Regions from separate parts of the Streptomyces sp. NBC_01283 genome, predicted to be linked through region 2. Evidence: riboswitches for the same ligand, from Rfam matches in the RefSeq annotation. Region 2 holds a riboswitch; each other region holds the start of a gene.
The links. A riboswitch is a leader RNA that binds a small molecule or an ion and turns the genes downstream of it on or off. The one in region 2 is predicted to bind S-adenosylmethionine.

Region 1: linked by a shared signal. The riboswitch ahead of thrC (threonine synthase) and the one ahead of OG302_RS30015 (aminotransferase class V-fold PLP-dependent enzyme) in region 2 are both predicted to bind S-adenosylmethionine.
Region 3: linked by a shared signal. The riboswitch ahead of OG302_RS05415 (putative leader peptide) and the one ahead of OG302_RS30015 (aminotransferase class V-fold PLP-dependent enzyme) in region 2 are both predicted to bind S-adenosylmethionine.

The regions. Positions count from the first base shown of each region.
Region 1 covers NZ_CP108430.1:5,078,206-5,084,389, forward strand. The annotation lists gene otsB (trehalose-phosphatase) at 1-35, shown strand, start outside; gene OG302_RS23300 (trehalose-6-phosphate synthase) at 229-1,641, opposite strand; gene OG302_RS23305 (hypothetical protein) at 1,687-1,980, opposite strand; gene OG302_RS23310 (glucosyl-3-phosphoglycerate synthase) at 2,088-3,032, opposite strand; SAM riboswitch class I at 3,200-3,334, shown strand; gene thrC (threonine synthase) at 3,352-4,659, shown strand; gene OG302_RS23320 (MoaD/ThiS family protein) at 4,761-5,036, shown strand; gene OG302_RS23325 (cold-shock protein) at 5,461-5,664, shown strand; gene groL (chaperonin GroEL) at 5,966-6,184, shown strand, end outside.
Region 2 covers NZ_CP108430.1:6,630,950-6,637,133, reverse strand. The annotation lists gene OG302_RS30025 (rhomboid family intramembrane serine protease) at 76-807, shown strand; gene OG302_RS30020 (Lrp/AsnC family transcriptional regulator) at 804-1,085, shown strand; gene OG302_RS30015 (aminotransferase class V-fold PLP-dependent enzyme) at 1,324-2,724, opposite strand; SAM riboswitch class IV at 2,906-3,022, opposite strand; gene trpD (anthranilate phosphoribosyltransferase) at 3,097-4,161, opposite strand; gene OG302_RS30005 (cytochrome bc complex cytochrome b subunit) at 4,322-5,953, opposite strand; gene OG302_RS30000 (Rieske 2Fe-2S domain-containing protein) at 5,950-6,184, opposite strand, start outside.
Region 3 covers NZ_CP108430.1:1,152,499-1,158,682, reverse strand. The annotation lists gene OG302_RS05430 (M13 family metallopeptidase) at 1-1,426, shown strand, start outside; gene OG302_RS05425 (DinB family protein) at 1,499-2,032, opposite strand; gene OG302_RS05420 (glutathione S-transferase family protein) at 2,029-2,778, opposite strand; SAM riboswitch class IV at 3,400-3,513, shown strand; gene OG302_RS05415 (putative leader peptide) at 3,561-3,707, shown strand; gene OG302_RS05410 (LLM class flavin-dependent oxidoreductase) at 3,784-5,049, shown strand; gene OG302_RS05405 (NtaA/DmoA family FMN-dependent monooxygenase) at 5,069-6,184, shown strand, end outside.

The DNA of each region.
Region 1 (6,184 bases), 1.6 Mb from region 2:
GGCTCCTGGGCTCCCTCGCCGCTCAACTGCCCTGATCGGCACCGAGGCTGGGCGGGTCGGGGAGGGGGTTCCCGAAGTAGTCGCGGGTGGTCCCGTCGTCCACGGCGGTCCCCTGCCCGCGGGCCGGTGAGCCGGGCTTCAGCCGTACGTCACCGGGGGCGCCCGGGTCCGCGGGTCGGCGTTGACGCCGGTGAGGTCGCGGGGCTGGGAGGTCCGCCACTCGAACGATCAGGCCCTCAGCGCCCGCAGCTGGTCCAGGAACCACTGGGCCGGGGGCAGAGCCGTCGCCGCCGCCGCGAGCCGCTTTGTTCGTTCCGCTCGCTCCTCCGTCGGCATCGACAGCGCCGCGTGCAGCGCCGAAGCAGTGCCCGTCACGTCGTACGGGTTCACGACGAGCGCGTCGTCGCCCAGCTCCTCGTACGCCCCCGCCTCTCGCGAGAGAACCAGTACGCACCCCTCGTCGGAGACGACCGGCACCTCCTTGGCGACCAGGTTCATGCCGTCCCGGATGGGGTTCACCAGGGCCACGTCTGCCAGGCGATATGCCGCGAGCGAGCGCGCGAAGTCGTCCTTCACGTGCAACACCACCGGCGTCCAGCCGGCCACACCGAAGCGGGAGTTGATTTCGTCGGCGACCCGCTGCACCTCCGCCGTGTAGTCGCGGTACACCGCGAGATCCTGCCGGGAGGGGTACGCGAAGGCGACGTGCACCACCCGCTCGTGCCACTCGGGGCGATCCTCCAGCAGCTGCCGGTAAGCCAGCAGTCCCCGGACGATGTTCTTCGACAGTTCCGTCCGGTCCACCCGGACGATCACCTTCCGGTTGCCGGAACCCCCGATCTGCTCCCGCAGCGCGACCAGCCGCTCCTCCACGTCGTCCCGCCGCGACCGCTCCCGCAGGAAGTCCGCGTCGGCCCCGAGCCCGTGCACTCCGATCCGCGTGCCGGACGTACCGCCGAGGACGGCGACGCAGCACTCCGTGAACGCGTCCGCCCACCGGCCCGTCAGGAACGCGGCCCGGTCGGCGCCGAGGATGCCCCGCAGCAGCTGCTCCGCGATGTCGTCCGGCAGCATCCGGAAGTAGTCCACCGGCGCCCACGGCGTGTGCGAGAAGTGGCCGATGCGCAGGTCGGGGCGGAGCTCCCGCAGCATGCCCGGCACCAGGGCCAGGTGGTAGTCCTGGACGAGGACCGCCGCGTCCGCACCGGCACTCTCCGCGAGCGCCTCGGCGAAGGCCCGGTTGTAGGTCTCGTACGCCGCCCACTGTGCCCGGAACTCCGCGCCGAAGGCCGGTTCCAGCGGCGTCTGGTAGAGCATGTGGTGGACGAACCACAGCACCGAGTTCGCGATCCCGTTGTATGCGTCGGCGTGCACGCCCTCGTGCGAACCCGCGTCGATGTCGAGCATCCGCACCCCGGGCTCGCCGACCCCGCGCCGCACCGCCTCGCGGTCACCGTCGCCCAGCGCCGCGCAGACCCACAGCGCGGACTCCCCGTCGGACTCGCCGATCGCGCTGAGCCCGGAGACGAGTCCGCCGCCGCCCCGCTTGGCCGTCAGCTCCCCGTTCTCCTCCAGGGTGTACGTGACGGGGCCGCGGTTGGACGCGACGAGGATCTGGGCGGAGGCGTGCTCGGAGACCATGTGGCGAACCTAGCCCTTCCGGGATGGGCTCAAACGTACGGGCGCTCATCGCTGGTCGCGTCTGCTCCGCGCCGCCGCCACCGCCAGAACGCCCAGGGTGAACAGGGAGATCGCCAGGCCCGCGTACAGCATGGTGTCCGACTCGCCGCCCGTGTCGGCCAGTTCCCCCGGCGTGCCCTCGCGGCTCACGGTCCCGGCCCGCTGATGCCCCGGAACGGGCTGTGCCGGCGCCTCCATGACCATGGTGCCGGTGGCCCTGATGTCGTCGTACGGCGATTCCGCGGCGGCGGGCGCGGTGGCCGCTCCGAGTGCTCCTGCCGTGAGGGCGGCCGTCGTCATGGCCACGGCACCGACGCGTCGCGCGCTTCCCATTACTTGTCTGAGCCACATAACTTGTCTGAGCCACATAAGTGGGGAATGTAGACAAAATGCCCGGTTCTGGGTGGTTACGCCACGCGGCGGGCCGTGTACTCCGCGATGCCGGACATCGGCGGGCGCTCCTCCGTGTCCACCGAATGGGTCCGCGGCTCGAACCCGCGCTCGCCCCGTTCGAACTGGGTGAGCTCGGGGCGTACGAGATGGCCGCGCGCGAGCCGCAGCTGTGCCGTCCGGTAGATCGCCGCCGCCATCCGCCCCAGCGCCTGCCCGTCCTGGTGCCGGTGCTTGCGCACACCGACGTCGACCTGCGCGAGCGCGTCCAGGCCCACCGTGTGCAGCGCGTCGACGAGCAGGCCCAGCTCCACTCCGTAACCGACGGGGAACGGCAGCCGCTCCAGGAGGGACCTGCGCGCCGCGTACTCGCCGCCCAGCGGCTGGACGAACCCCGCGAGCTGCGGCCAGTGCATGTTGAGCAGCGGGCGCGCCATCAGCTCCGTGACCCGGCCGCCCTGACCTGCCTTCTCGCCCAGGGGGCGGTCGTACATCGCCTTCACGAAGTGCACGTCGGGCTCGGTCAGGAGCGGGCCCACGATGCCGGTGACGAAGTCCGCCGAGAACTCCCGCAGGTCCGCGTCGACGAACGCGACGATGTCACCGCCGGTCACCAGGAGCGAGCGCCACAGGACCTCACCCTTGCCGGGCACCGCCGGGATGCGCGGCAGGATCTCGTCCCGGTGCACGACCCGCGCACCCGCCTGCCGCGCGACCTCGGCCGTGCGGTCCCGCGAGCCGGAGTCGATCACCACGAGCTCGTCGACGAGGGGAGTCCGCTCGACCAGCTCGCGGCGGATCTCGGCGACGATCTCACCGACCGTCCCCTCCTCGTCGAGCGCGGGCAGGACGACGCTCACCGAGGCTCCCGACGCCCGCTTGGCGTCGAGCAGCGCGCTGAGCGGACGGTCGGCAACGGACCAGGAACGCCTGGTCAGCCAGCGCTCGGCCTCTTCCAGCACGGGTGGCTCCTCCTGTGTGTGGCCTGCATGTGATCCATCTCGCGGTTCGGACGACTATCTCAAGGGTCCAGGCCGTCGGTTACAGTCTTGAACAACGCGGATGACCATCGCATGTCGGGGGTCATCGCGTAACAAATGCCCCGGGCCCCTGAAGCCCGGCGCCATACCGCTCATCCAGAGGGGCAGAGGGATACGGCCCGTTGAAGCCCCGGCAACCATCCCGCCGACCGCGCACGCGAGGTCTCGGTGGGGAAGGTGCCAATTCCGTCTCGCGGCGAAATGCGTCGCGAGGAAGATGAGGAGAAAGGGCCTCGCCTCCATGGCTGCGCAGACTGTCGCAACGAACGACACCACCCCCTCCACCACGGGTTCCGTGGACCTCGGCCCCGCGTCCGGCCTCTCTTGCCGCGAGTGCGGCGAGCTCTACGCGCTGGGCCCGATCTTCGCCTGCGAGGCCTGTTTCGGCCCGCTCGAAGTCGCGTACGACCTGCCGACCGGTGACCCCGAGGCACTCCGGAAGCAGATCGAGTCCGGCCCCGACAACATCTGGCGCTACGCGCCCCTGCTGCCCGTCCCGGCGAACGTCGCCGAGAAGCCGAACATCAACCCCGGCTGGACCAAGCTGGTCAAGGCCGACAACCTCGCGCGTGAACTCGGCGTCGAGCAGGGCAAGTTGTTCGTCAAGGACGACTCCGGCAACCCGACGCACTCCTTCAAGGACCGCGTCGTCGCGCAGGCCATCGAGGCGGCGCGCGCCTTCGGCTTCACCACCCTCTCCTGCTCCTCCACCGGCAACCTCGCGGGCGCCGTCGGCGCCGCCGCCGCCCGCGCCGGCTTCCGCTCCTGTGTGTTCATCCCGCACGACCTGGAGCAGGGCAAGGTCGTCATGGCCGCGGTATACGGCGGCGAGCTCGTCGGCATCGAGGGCAACTACGACGACGTGAACCGCTTCTGCTCCGAGCTCATCGGCGACCCGCTGGGCGAGGGCTGGGGCTTCGTGAACGTGAACCTCCGGCCGTACTACGGCGAGGGCTCCAAGACCCTCGCGTACGAGATCTGCGAGCAGCTCGGCTGGCGGCTGCCCGACCAGCTGGTCATCCCGATCGCCTCCGGCTCGCAGCTCACGAAGATCGACAAGGGTCTCAAGGAGCTCATCGAGCTGGGGCTCGTCGAGGACAAGCCGTACAAGATCTTCGGTGCTCAGGCCGAGGGCTGTTCGCCGGTGTCGACCGCCTTCAAGGCCGGTCACGACGTCGTGCGCCCCCAGAAGCCGGACACCATCGCCAAGTCGCTGGCCATCGGCAACCCCGCCGACGGGCCGTACGTCCTGGACATCGCGCGTCGCACGGGCGGTGCGGTGGAGGACGTGAACGACGAGCAGGTCGTCGACGCGATCAAGCTGCTCGCTCGGACCGAGGGCATCTTCGCGGAGACCGCGGGCGGGGTGACGGTCGGTGTCACCAAGAAGCTGATCGACGCGGGCCTCATCGACCCGACCTTGACCACGGTTGTGTTGAACACCGGTGACGGGCTCAAGACTCTTGACGCTGTTGCCGAGACGTCTCAGGCGACTGCCACGATTCGGCCCAGCCTGGACGCGTTCCGCGCCGCCGGGCTCGCCGACTAGCCGCCGTAGGGCCTGACCGCCGTCCTCGACGGGCGGTCGTGGTCCGTCCTCGCGCAGTTCCCCGCGCCCCTGAAGGGGCCCCACACACCCGAGGTGAAATCATGAGTGTCAAGGTTCGCATCCCCACCATCCTTCGCACCTACACCGGCGGTCAGTCCGAGGTCGCCGCGGAGGGTGCGAATCTCTCCGAGGTCATCGCCGATCTGGAGAAGAACCACGCCGGTATCGCGGCCCGTGTCCTGGACGACCAGGGCAAGCTGCGGCGCTTCGTGAACGTCTACGTGAACGACGACGACGTCCGCTTCGAGCAGGGCCTGGAGACGGCGACGCCGGACGGCGCCGGGGTCTCCATCATTCCCGCCGTCGCCGGTGGTTGATCCTTTAAAGAAATACCCTGCGTAATCTCCATTGCCCCCTCCGCGAGAGAAGCGGAGGGGGCAATTCCATGTGGTTGAGCGCGGTACAGTTGGGAAGCGAGCTTCCCTGTTTGTGCCGAGCGCATATACGAAGTCGCCCCGAGGGCGACAAGAAGTAGCCAAAGTGCCCCGCCCATTTGCCCCTCTCGTGGCATTTGCCTGGCCCGACTTGCCCTGAACTCCGGCGAATTATTCGCATATTACCGATCAGGCGTGCCCAGAATTCTCGTCCGATTGACCTGTTGCAGAGGGCAGTTGGACAGATACATTCAGCCGCGGTCGACGCGTTCCGGCGCACGCCTCCACAACCCATTGGGGGGGTGAGGTCTGACCCGGGTCCGCGAAGTGCGGGTCCGTGCAAGGGCCAGTAATAGGGGAGTTAGGCATGGCTCAGGGCACCGTCAAGTGGTTCAACGCGGAGAAGGGGTACGGCTTCATCGCGGTCGACGGTGGTGCGGATGTTTTCGTCCACTACAGCGCGATTCAGATGGACGGCTACCGCACCCTTGAAGAAGGTCAGCGAGTGGAGTTCGAGATCTCGCAGGGCCAGAAGGGTCCGCAGGCGGACATGGTCAAGCTCGCCGTCTGATCTCGGCGCGATCGGCCAGTGACTTAGAGAGTCATGAGGGGCCCGTACCCGACAGGGGTACGGGCCCCCCGTGCGTGCGCCCCTCGTACGTCTGGGATCCGCGAGAGGCGCTTGCACTCGTAGGGGTCGAGTGCTAATCATTGGGCTTAGCACTCTCCGAGTGAGAGTGACAGAACTTGGATCGGGTCGGTGAGGCCCGCAGGCCGGGTGGGGCAAGGAACCACAAGGCTTGCAGGCCGTCCGTCGCGGGCGCTGGCGCGATCCGGAAGCATGCCACCCCTGTCCGGGAGGACCACTTCACATGGCCAAGATCATCGCGTTCGACGAGGAGGCACGGCGCGGCCTCGAGCGCGGCATGAACCAGCTCGCCGACGCCGTCAAGGTGACCCTGGGCCCCAAGGGTCGCAACGTCGTCCTCGAGAAGAAGTGGGGTGCCCCCACGATCACCAACGATGGTGTTTCCATCGCCAAGGAGATCGAGCTCGAGGACCCGTACGAGAAGATCGGCGCCGAGCTGGTC
Region 2 (6,184 bases):
AGGGTCTCCATGCGGCGGCCTCCCACGCGGCGGGGCGGTCTGTACGGTTTGCTGCACTTACGTCATGCTCTGTTCATGATCAAGACATGGGGTTCGACGGCGGGCCGGATGCTCAGGGGGCAGTCCGCCCCGGTGACGTACGGACTGATCGCCGTCTGCTGTCTGGTCTTCGTGATCTCGCCCGTGTCGGGGCTCAATCCCGGGTACGGCACCGGCGATGAGCTGCTCGCCGCACAGCAGGACTACTTCGAGCGCTGGGGCGTGGTCCCCTCGGAGCTGTTCAGCGGGGCGCTGCGGCCCGTGCTCGCCCCGGCCACCGCGCTCTTCGTGCACGGGAGCTGGCTGCATCTGCTGGGCAACATGCTGTTCCTCTTCGTCTTCGGGGCGATGACCGAGGAGCGGATGGGACACCTCCAGTTCGCGTTCTTCTATGTCGGCTGCGGCTATCTCGCCCTGTTCGCGTACGCGGTCGCGCACGCGGGCTCGCATCAGACCCTGGTGGGCGCGTCGGGGGCGATCTCCGCGGTGCTCGGTGCCTTTCTCCGTCTCTTCCCCAAGGCGCGGGTCACCAGCCTCTTCCCGTTCCTCTTCTTCCTGCCGCTGCGGTTTCCGGCCTGGGTGGTGCTGCCGTTCTGGGTGGTACTGCAGTGGCTCGCGGCCTGGCAGGGCGCGCAGGGGCCGGGGGTGGCGTATCTGGCCCACCTGGTCGGGTTCTCCCTCGGCTTTCTGTACGCATGGGGGCGCTACAGGAGGACAGCTAGAGTGAAGAAGCCAGCACCGGTTACCGAGGGAGACAGTCAGCCGTGATCACCGCGATCGTGCTCATCAAGACCAGCGTGGACCGGATCCCGGAGATCGCCGAGTCGATCGCCGCCCTCGACTGTGTCAGCGAGGTCTTCTCCGTGACCGGTACGTACGACCTGATCGCCATGGTGCGCGTCACGCGCCACGACGACCTGGCCGACGTCATCCCCGGCAAGATCAGCAAGATCCCGGGCGTGGAGGGGACGGACACGCATGTCGCGTTCCGTACGTACTCGCAGCACGACCTCGAAGCGGCGTTCGCGATCGGCCTCGACTCCTAGCGTCCGCTCCCGTCCTGGGCGTAGAACTCCCGCACGGCGGGCGGAAGTTGACCCGCCTGAGCCGGGTCGACCCCTCGGGCCTCGACCCCCGCCTGAAGGACTCCGAGATCCGCGTCGCCTGCAACCCCCCACAACGGCCTGGGAGCCGGTCAGGACGCGCACCACATCCGGGCGGAGGGCGCGAGCGGGCCCTGCGGATGATCGTTCTGGGGTCATGCCTGAGGGGACTGCCCAGGGCTCAGGCGGCCGTGGTGTCCGGGACGCAACGCCCGTCCTCCGTACGGTAGTTCCAGCGCGCGCCGTCGGCCACGAGCTCCTTGCAGGCGCGCACGAAGCGCTCCACGTGCTCGTCCGGGGTGCCCGCGCCGAAGCTGACGCGGATCGCGTTCAGGGACTTCTCGCCGGGCGCGGCCTCGGGGGCACCGCACTCGCCCTGGGTCTGCGGGTCGCTGCCGAGCAGGGTGCGCACCAGCGGGTGGGCGCAGAAGAGACCGTCGCGTACGCCGATGCCGTACTCGGCGGAGAGCGCGGCGGCGAAGTGCGAGCTGTTCCAGCCGTCGACGACGAAGGAGATGACGCCGACGCGCGGCGCGTCGTCGCCGAAGAGCGAGAGCACCTTCACGGCGGGCACTTCAGCGAGACCCTCGCGGACCTTGGCGATGAGGTGGCGCTCCCGGGCGACGAGCTCGTCGAAGCCCGCCTCGGTGAGCGCCTTGCAGGCGGCGGCGATCGAGTAGACGCCGATGACGTTCGGCGAGCCGGCCTCGTGCCGCGCGGCGGTGTCGTGCCACTCGACGTCCACGCCGCCGTCCGTACGCCGTGCGACCTTGCGCGAGGCGCCGCCGCCCGCGAGGTACGGCTCGGCCGCCCGCAGCCAGTCGGAGCGTCCCGCGAGGACACCCGAGCCGAAGGGCGCGTACAGCTTGTGGCCGGAGAAGGCGACCCAGTCGACGTCGAGCTCGCTGATCGAGACGGGGTGGTGGGGCGCGAGCTGCGCGGCGTCCAGGACGATGCGGGCGCCGTGCGCGTGGGCGGCGGCGGCGAGCTCCTTGACCGGCCACAGCTCACCGGTGACGTTCGAGGCGCCGGTCACGCACACCAGGGCGGGCCCGTAGGGGTCGCGGTCGGCGAGTGCGCGCTCCAGGGTGGCGACGGCCTGATCGGCGGTGCGCGGGGCGTTCAGGTAGGTCACGCGGGCGTCGCGCCAGGGCAGCAGCGAGGCGTGGTGCTCGGTCTCGAAGACGAAGACCTGGCAGTCGGCGGGCAGCGCGGCGGCAAGGAGGTTGAGCGAGTCGGTGGTCGAACGGGTGAAGACGACCTGGTCGTCCTCGCGGCAGCCGAGGAACTCCGCGACGGTGACGCGGCTGTTCTCGAAGAGGTCGGTGGAGAGCTGCGAGAGGTACCCGGCGCCGCGGTGCACGCTGCCGTAGTACGGCGCGTACGCGGCCACGTCGTCCCACACCCGCTGGAGCGCCGGGGCGCTCGCGGCGTAGTCGAGCGCCGCGTAGGTCACCTCGCCGCCGGTGACGAGCGGCACGGTGACGTCACGGCCGAGCACCGGCAGCGGCGCGGCGCAGCAGGGGTCGGCGGACTCGGTGGAGGAGGCGTCGGTGACGGTGGCGACAGAGCGTGCGGACATGGCGAACTCCCGTGGGAAGGCAGGCGAGTTCACTGCGAGGGCGCACATACGGCGCTGCAGTGATGAAGAGAAAAGGGGGTGCGGAAAAGGGGCCGGGAAGCCCTATCGCATTCGCTTGCTCACGAGACTGCTCCCTTGAGGACCAGGACCCCAGGGGTACGACACTCATCGAGTGCGCAGGGGTCCGCGCTTGCCATACGCCTTGCTGCGTACGGCCTGGTCTTCACCCGGGGCACCCCGCCACGGACGGAGGGTTGCCGGACAGCGAGCCGGGGCCTAATCGCTGTCACTCATGACCTGCGCAGCATCTTGCCACACGATCTTCCCGGTGCACACCGCAGTCCGGCATCCGGACTGCGGTGTGCGCCACACTCACCTGTTGCTGGCCGCCACCCACCGCTCCAGGGCCTTCTTCGCGGAACCGGAGTCGATGGCCTGGGCCGCCTTCGCGATCCCGGCGCCGATCTGCTCCACGAGGGTCCCCTCGCCCGGCGAGAGGGCCACCAGGGCCGCCGCCGTGTTGAGCAGCACGGCGTCCCGCACAGGGCCCTTCTCTCCGTCCAGGAGACGCAGCGCCACCTCGGCGTTGTACGAGGCGTCAGCGCCCCGCAGTGCCTCCACGGGGACAAGGTCGATGCCGACGTCGCGCGGGTCGAAGGCCTCCTCGCGCACGGCTCCGTCCCGTACGACCCAGACCCGGGATGTGGCCGTGGTCGTCAGCTCGTCGAGCCCGTCGTCGCCGCGGAAGACGAGGGAGGAGTTCCCGCGCTCGGCGAAGACCCCGGCCACGATCGGCGCCATCCGCGGGTCGGCGACCCCGACCGCCTGGGCGCGCACCTTGGCCGGGTTGGTGAGCGGGCCGAGGGCGTTGAAGACGGTCCTGATGCCCAGCTGGCTGCGGGCCCCGCCGGCGTGCCGCAGCGCCGGGTGGAACTTCACGGCGAAGCAGAAGGTGATCCCGGCCTCCTCGGCCACCTCGACGACCCGGTTCAGCGGCAGCTCCAGGTTGACCCCGAGCTTCTCCAGGACGTCGGAGGCCCCCGAGGCGCTGGAGGCGGCGCGGTTGCCGTGCTTGACGACCTTCGCGCCGGCGCCCGCGGCCACGATCGCGGACATCGTGGAGATGTTGACGGTCTTCGCGCCGTCGCCGCCGGTGCCGACGATGTCGACGGTCTGCCCCGGCACCTCGATCACGTTGGCGTGCTCGTACATCGTGCGGACGAGGCCGGAGATCTCCTCCACGGTCTCGCCCTTGGCCCGCAGCGCGACCACGAAGCCGGCGATCTGCGCGTCGGTCGCCTCGCCGCGCATGATGCGGTCCATCGCCCACGCGGCGTCCTCGGCGCTCTGGTCGCGCCCTTCCAGCAGCCCGTTCAGCACACCGGGCCAGGAACGGGCCGCCGCGGTGTTGCCTCCTGCGGGGGTCACAGCGCTCATCTGCCGCTCCTGGGTTCGTCTAGGCAAGGGTCAGGAACACCTTATCCAGCCCGGGGGACGGCAAAGAGCCCCGTCCATGCACTGGATGCAGGGACGGGGCTCTCGCCGTGGCGACCTGGTGGTCAGACCTTGCGGTCAGAACGTCGGAGCGTTCAAGGGATCAGTGGTGGCCGTGGCCGCTGGTGATCTCCTTGTACTCCTCGGTGGTGGGCTTGGGGATCTGGTTGTCCTCCCCGTAGTAGCCCTTGCTGAGCTTGGCCCGGAGCTTCTGCGAACCGGACACCTTGCGCTCGACGCCGTTCTCGTCGACCGAGGGGCCGATCTCGAGCGGCGCGTACTGCTCGTGCGCGGTGAGCGTGTGCAGCTGCTCCTGGTTGAGCGGCTCGTGGACCTCGATGAACTCACCGTGCGGCAGGCGCTTGATGATGCCGGACTCGCGACCGTGCAGCACCTTGTCCTTGTCGCGCCGCTGCAGACCCAGGCAGATCCGCTTGGTGATGATGAAGGCGAGGACCGGCGCCACGAAGAACGCGATGCGCACGAACCAGGTGATCGAGTTGATCGACAGGTGGAAGTGCGTGGCCCAGAGGTCGTTTCCACCACCGATCAGCAGCACCATGTACCAGGTGATCCACGCGACGCCGAAGCCCGTACGGGTCGGGACGTTGCGCGGGCGGTCCAGGATGTGGTGCTCGCGCTTGTCCCCGGTGACCCAGGACTCGATGAACGGGTAGACCGCGATCGCGACCAGGACCAGCGGGAAGATGACCAGCGGGATGAACACGCCCAGGACGAGCGTGTGACCCCAGGCGTTGATCTCCCAGCCCGGCATGACACGGATCAGGCCCTCGGAGAAGCCCATGTACCAGTCGGGCTGCGCTCCGGTGGACACCTGGTCCGGACGGTAGGGACCGAGCGCCCAGATCGGGTTGATCGTGGCGATCGCCGAGATGGCCGCGATCACACCGAAGACCAGGAAGAAGAAGCCTCCGGCCTTCGCCATGTAGACGGGCAGCAGCGGCATGCCGACGACGTTCTTGTTCGTCTTGCCGGGGCCCGCGAACTGGGTGTGCTTGTGGTAGAAGACCAGGATCAGGTGCGCCACCACGAGCCCGAGCATGATGCCCGGCAGCAGCAGGATGTGCACCGAGTAGAACCGGGCCACGAAGTCGCCGCCGGGGAACTCCCCGCCGAACAGGAACATCGCCAGGTACGTGCCCACGATCGGCACGGACAGGACGGCGCCCTGCATGAAGCGCACACCGGTACCGGAGAGCAGGTCGTCCGGGAGCGAGTAACCGGTGAAGCCGGTGAACATGCCCAGGACGAACAGCAGGAACCCGAAGACCCAGTTGACCTCACGGGGCTTGCGGAACGCACCCGTGAAGAAGACGCGCATCATGTGCACGAACATCGCCGCGAGGAAGATCAGCGCCGCCCAGTGGTGGATCTGCCGGATCAGCAGACCACCGCGCACATCGAAGCTGATGTGCATGGTCGAGTTGAACGCCTCGGACATCAGCTGGCCCTGCAGCGGGATGTAGCTGCCGTGGTACTCCACCTCGTTCATCGAGGGGTGGAAGAACAGGGTCAGGTACACACCCGTGAGGATGATGATGATGAAGCTGTAGAGGCAGATCTCACCGAGCATGAAGGACCAGTGGTCCGGGAAGATCTTGCGCATGTTGGCCTTGGCCAGGGAGTAGATCCCCAGACGTCCGTCGGCCCAGTCGGCGACCCGCTCACCTGCGGGCGCCTCCTTCTTACGCGTATCAGTCGTCGTAGTGCTCATCCGCGCTCCCAGAAAGCAGGACCGACGGGCTCAGCGAAGTCGCCGAGCGCCTCGAGATAGCCCTCTTCGTTCACGCCGATGCGCAGCTGCGGCAGCGCGTGACCGGCCGGGCCGAAGATCACTCGGGCACCGTCGGAGAGGTCGAAGGTGGACTGGTGGCACGGGCAGAGGACGTGGTGCGTCTGCTGCTCGTACAGGGAGATCGGGCAGCCGACGTGGGTGCAGATCTTG
Region 3 (6,184 bases), 5.5 Mb from region 2:
CACCGAGCTGCTCACGCTGGGGCAGCACGCCTCGCCCGCCGAGGCCGCGCAGACGGTCCTCGCCCTGGAGACGCGGCTCGCCGCCGGCCACTGGGAGCGGGCCGAGACGCGTGACGTCCAGAAGACGTACAACCTCACCACCCTGCACGAACTGATCACCCTGGCGCCGCACTTCGACTGGCGCGCCTTCGCCGAGGGGCTCGGCGGCTCGGACGCCACGATCGCCGAGACGTGCGTCCGCCAGCCGTCCTACTTCCGTCACCTGTCCGCGGTCCTCGACGAGGTGCCGATCGAGCAGTGGCGGGACTGGACGCTCGTCCGGGTGCTGCGCTCCAGCGCGCCTTACCTCACGGACCCCTTCGTCCGGAACAACTTCGAGTTCTACGGCCGCACCCTCAACGGCACCCCGGAGCTGCGCGCCCGGTGGAAGCGGGCGGTCGCCTTCGTCGAGGGCTCCATCGGTGAGGCCGTCGGCAAGGAGTACGTGGCACGGCACTTCCCGCCGAGCTCCAAGGCGATGATGGACGACCTCGTCGGCAACCTCCTCGAGGCCTACCGCCAGTCGATCGCCCGTCTGGACTGGATGACGGACGAGACGAAGGAGCGTGCGTACGAGAAGCTCGCCACGTTCCGTCCCAAGATCGGCTACCCGGACACGTTCCGCGACTACTCGGCGCTCCAGGTCTCCGACGACGACCTGCTCGGCAACGCGCACGCGGCAGCCGCCTTCGAGTCCGACCGGCAGCTCGCCAAGATCGGTGCGCCGGTCGACCGCGACGAGTGGTTCATGCTGCCGCAGACGGTCAACGCGTACTACAACCCGGGCACCAACGAGATCTGCTTCCCCGCGGGCATCCTGCAGAAGCCGTTCTTCTCGCCCGACGCCGACCCCGCGGAGAACTACGGCGGCATCGGCTCGGTCATCGGCCACGAGATCGGCCACGGCTTCGACGACCAGGGCGCGCAGTACGACGGCGCGGGCAACCTCAACGACTGGTGGACCGCGGCCGACAAGACGGCGTTCGAGGCGAAGTCGAAGGCACTGGTCAAGCAGTACGACGCGTTCTCGCCCCGCAACCTCCCCGGCGAGTTCGTCAACGGCTCGCTCACGGTCGGCGAGAACATCGGCGACCTGGGCGGGCTGACCATCGGGCACACGGCGTACAAGATCGCGCTCGACGGCGCCCCGATGCCGGAGAGCGACGGCACGACCGGCTCCCAGCGGCTCTTCATGAACTGGGCCTACTGCTGGCGCACCAAGCGCCGCAAGGAGCAGGAGCAGCAGTACCTCACCATCGACCCGCACTCGCCGCCGGAGTTCCGGGCCAACATCGTCCGAAACCTCGACGAGTTCCATGAGGCGTTCGGGACGGCGGAGGGCGACGGGCTCTGGCTTGACCCGGCGGAGCGCGTCAGGATCTGGTGACCTGATCTCCCCAGGGGCGGTCGCGGCACTGCGCCGTGGCCGCCCCGATCTGTTTCCGCGCCGCCCGCCCGCTCACCGGTCCAGCCGGCGCGCGACGCGCAGCAGGCGGAGTTGGCCGATCTCGGCGGCGTTCTTCATCAGCTCGGAGTTCACCCAGGCGAGCATGTCGGCCACGGTGTGCCCGGAGTCGTACTGCCAGGGAAACGGCGCGGTGGCGTCCAGGGCGGCGTCGTCGAGCCGGTCGAGCACCGCCAGCCAGTCCGTACGCAGGTCACGCAGCCACTCGACCGCTGCCTTGCCGCCACCTGGCCAGGTGATCTCGGTCCGCTCCCGCGGCGGTTGCCCCCGCGCGTGGTCGATCGTCACGCTCCACCACCAGCCGATGTGCCAGCTGATCCAGGCGATCGTCGGAACAGGGACGGGGTCGGGTTCGGTCTCCGCGAAGTCCGCCACCCACCCTCCGTCGCCGTCGGGCCGCATCGTCCAGCAGAGCGGGGCGGGCTCCCACAGGAAGTCCTCGGGTTCGAGCCGCTCCAGGTGGTACTCGAAGAGTGACCAGGTCAGGTCGAACTGCCCGCGGAGCAGCGTGTGTCGGGAATCGGTCACCGGGTGACCCTGGCACAGGGCCTCTCTGCCGGGGAAACGGATTTCGTGCCGCACTCGGGCGGGCTCTGCCGCCGCTCCGGTCCAACGGGGTGAGGGTGGTTGGCGTAGAAGGCCGGGTGGTCGCGCAGGCGGCGTACGTAGGCCTGCACGTCGGGGCGGGCATCAATGGCCTCGGCCGCGTCCGGGGTCCGGTGGACGAGCCGCGCCCACAAGTCCACGTCCGCCGCGGTGAGTTCCTCGCCCACCAGGTAGGCGTGGCAGGCCAGTCGGCGGTCGAGTTGGTCCAGCGTCGCGGGGGTGAGGGGGCCCGCGAGCTGCTCGTGCCAGGCGTCGATCCGTGCCGCGAGGGCCGGTGGGCGCAGCCGGGGCAGCGGGCCGCCGGCGTGTGCGGTGAAGCGGCAGGTCAGGTCGCGCAGGATGTCGGGGGTGTGATTGCTGACGACGTGCCCGCTCCATCGGTCGCACAGTGCGGGAACGGTCGGCGGACCGTCGAAGTGGTGCTCGGTGGCCTCGTAGTGGCGGTGTAGGTCGGCGTGGGCCGCCGTGGTGGTGTCCGGTGTCAGGAGCGTCGTGGTGACCGCGTTCCTGAGCCCGAGCAGGTCGAGGGTGATCGAGACGCGCAGGGAGCCCGTACATCCGGCCGAGAGGTACAGGTGATAGCGGTGGGGCGCCGGGTAGAAGCCGCCCGCGAGATCGGCTCCGATGCGGCTGCGGATCAGCGGGCGGTGCGACGTGGTCTCGGGCATGGCTCTCCAGACAGGTGAGGGGGCGCCCGCGGCGCTCGGCGCCGGCGGGACGGCGGGGGAGAGAGCGGGGGGAGAGGGGGCGGGGCAGCAGAGGGCCGCGGATGATCGCGGAGAGCCGGAGCGATGACGCGAGCCCTTGCCTTCCGGGTGGGCGACCGGCTCTTCCGCGGTGACGTCAGACGGCTGGAGCCGAGGCGCTGCACACGCGCAGCAGGTCGATGTGCAGCCGCCTGGTCAGGACGTGGGGGCGGGGTCTGGGTGCGGACAGGGGGGATCGCGGGGTGCTGTTCCTCGCGGCGACCGCCCTGGACATGTTCACCAGCCCTGCTTTCGAGGCCCGTTGTACCCGGAGTTGCACCCGGAGCCGATGGCCCGCTCGGGGACCCGCTCGAGACCGTCCCCGGAAGTCTGGGTCCGGGGTTCCCCCGCCGTCAAGAAGGCCTGTGGAACTCCCCGACCCCCACGGATCTCCCTGGAACTCCCCGGACGGCAGCGGAACAGAAGGCGTGGCCCGCCGGTTGACCCTGACGGAGTCCCACGCAGAGACACGTACGGCGATGTGAGCCCGGCCATGATCCACGGGCATTGCGCACGGCTACGACCTCACGTAACGTCCGAGAAGGTTACGAGTGTCAGCGTCAAGCCCTGGCTTGCTGACCGGCAACCCTCCCTCGCGGCGGGGTGCTCCAGGTGAGGACCAGGCGGTTCCCGGCCAGGGTTCCGCAAGCGCGAGACAGGCCGGGCTCCGGGCCCGCCGAGCCGGAAGGGCGGAGGTGACGCACATGCCACTGGTGCCGCCCGTGCCTGCGCCCGCGCCGCCCGTTCCCGCGCCGCGCGTCCTGGTGATCGCCCCCAGCCGCCAGGTGCATCTGTACTCCCGGCCGCACATCGACCTGCAGCGTGTCGCCGGCGCGCTCTGTCGTTCCTGACCCGTCACCCCGCCGCCGCACCCTCGGAGCCGAGGGGCCGGTGTTCTCGTACGGTCGATCAGGAAGGCACTCCTCCGTGTCGTCATCACCTTCACCTTCATCCGCCCTGCCCTTTTCCGCTGACTCCGCTCCTCCGGCCGCGCTGCACCTCGCCGTCGCGCTCGACGGCGCGGGCTGGCACCCGGCCGCCTGGCGCGAACCGGTCGCCCGGCCAGGGGAGTTGTTCACCGCCCGGTACTGGGCCGATCTGGTCACCGAGGCCGAGCGCGGTCTGCTCGACTTCGTGACGATCGAGGACGGGCTCGGACTCCAGTCCTCCCACTTCACCGAGCCCGACGGACGCACCGATCAGGTCCGCGGACGGCTCGACGCCGTCCTCATCGCCGCCCGCGTCGCGCCGCTGACCAGCCACATCGGTCTGGTGCCGACAGTGGTGGCCACCCACACCGAGCCCTTCCACATATCCAAGGCGATCGCCACGCTCGACTACGTGAGCACGGGCCGTGCGGGCGTACGCGTGCAGGTCTCGGCGCGCCGCAACGAGGCCGCGCACTTCGGACGCCGCACGCTGCCCGCCTTCGAGGACGTCGAGGATCTCGGCAGGCCGGAGGTACGGGAGTTGACCGCCGACCTCTTCGACGAGGCGGCCGACTACGCCGAAGCCGTGCGCCGCCTCTGGGACAGCTGGGAGGACGACGCGGAGATCCGGGACGTCGCCACCGGCCGCTTCATCGACCGCGACAAGCTGCACTACATCGACTTCGAGGGAAAGCACTTCAGCGTCAAGGGTCCCTCGATCACACCCCGGCCGCCGCAGGGCCGGCCCCTCGTCAGCGCGCTCGCCCACGAGGGCCCGACCGACGCACCGTTCCGCCTCCTCGGCCGCTCCGCGGACCTCGGATACGTCACCCCGCGCGACGCCGGGCACGCACACGCCATCGTCACGGCGGTCCGCGCCGAACAGGACGCGGCCGGACGCGGCGACGAGCCCCTGCACCTCTTCGGCGACCTGGTGGTGTTCCTCGACGACGCCCCGGCCGCCGCCGCGGCCCGCCGGGAACGGCTGGATTCCCTCGCCGGGCAGCCGTACACCAGCGACGCGCGCATCTTCACGGGCACGCCCGCTCAACTGGCCGATCTGCTCGCAGAGTTGGCGCAGGCCGGGCTCACCGGTTTCCGGCTGCGCCCCGCCGTCGTCGGCCACGACCTCCCGGCGATCACCCGGGGCCTGGTGCCCGAACTCCAGCGCCGCGGCGTCTTCCGCCGCGCGTACGAGGCCGACACCCTGCGCGGTCTGCTGGGCCTCGCCCGCCCCGCGAGCCGCTACGCCGCCACCGCCTGAGCGGGAAAGGACCACCGACATGAGCAAGTCAACGTCACCGGACAAGCCGCTCAAGCAGATCCACCTCGCGGCGCATTTCCCGGGCGTCAACAACACCACCGTGTGGAGCGACCCCGAAGCCGGAAGCCACATCGAGTTCAGCTCCTTCGCGCACTTCGCACGCACCGCCGAGCGCGCCAAATTCGACTTCCTGTTCCTCGCCGAGGGACTGCGGCTGCGCGAACAGGGCGGCCAGATCTACGACTTGGACGTCGTCGGACGGCCCGACACCTTCGCCGTCCTCACCGCGCTCGCCGCCGTCACCGAGCACCTCGGCCTTACCGGCACCATCAACTCCACCTTCAACGAGCCCTATGAGGTGGCCCGCCAGTTCGCCAGTCTCGACCACCTCTCGGACGGCCGCGCCGCCTGGAACGTCGTGACCTCATGGGACGCCTTCACCGGCGAGAACTTCCGTCGCGGCGGATTCCTCCCGCAGGAGGAGCGGTACTCCAGGGCGAAGGAATTCCTCACCACGGCACACGAGCTCTTCGACTCCTGGCGCGGGGACGAGATCCTCGCCGACCAGGAGACCGGCACCTTCCTGAATGACGCCAAGGTGGGCGCCTTCGTGCACCAGGGCCGGCACTTCGACATCCAGGGGCAGTTCAACGTCCCGCGCAGTCCCCAGGGGCGCCCGGTCATCTTCCAGGCGGGCGACTCGGAGGAGGGGCGGGAGTTCGCCGCCGAGGGCGCTGACGCGATCTTCAGCCGGTACAGCACCCTCGAAGAGGGGCAGGCGTTCTACACGGACGTCAAGGGACGCCTGGCCCGTCACGGCCGCACCCACGACCAGTTGCTCATCCTGCCCGCCGCGACCTTCGTCCTCGGCGACACGGACGCCGAGGCGGAGGAACTCTCCCGGGAGGTGCGGCGCAAGCAGGTCAGCGGCGCCACGGCGATCAAGCACCTGGAGTTCGTCTGGAACCGCGACCTCTCCGCGTACGACCCGGAGGGTCCGCTGCCCGACATCGACCCGGACCTCGGCGAGCACACCGTCGCGCGCGGCCGGGCCCAAGTGCGGATGTACCGTGACCCGCTGGCCACCGCCCGGGAGTGGCGCGAGCTCGCGGCCGCGAACAAGTGGTCCATCCGC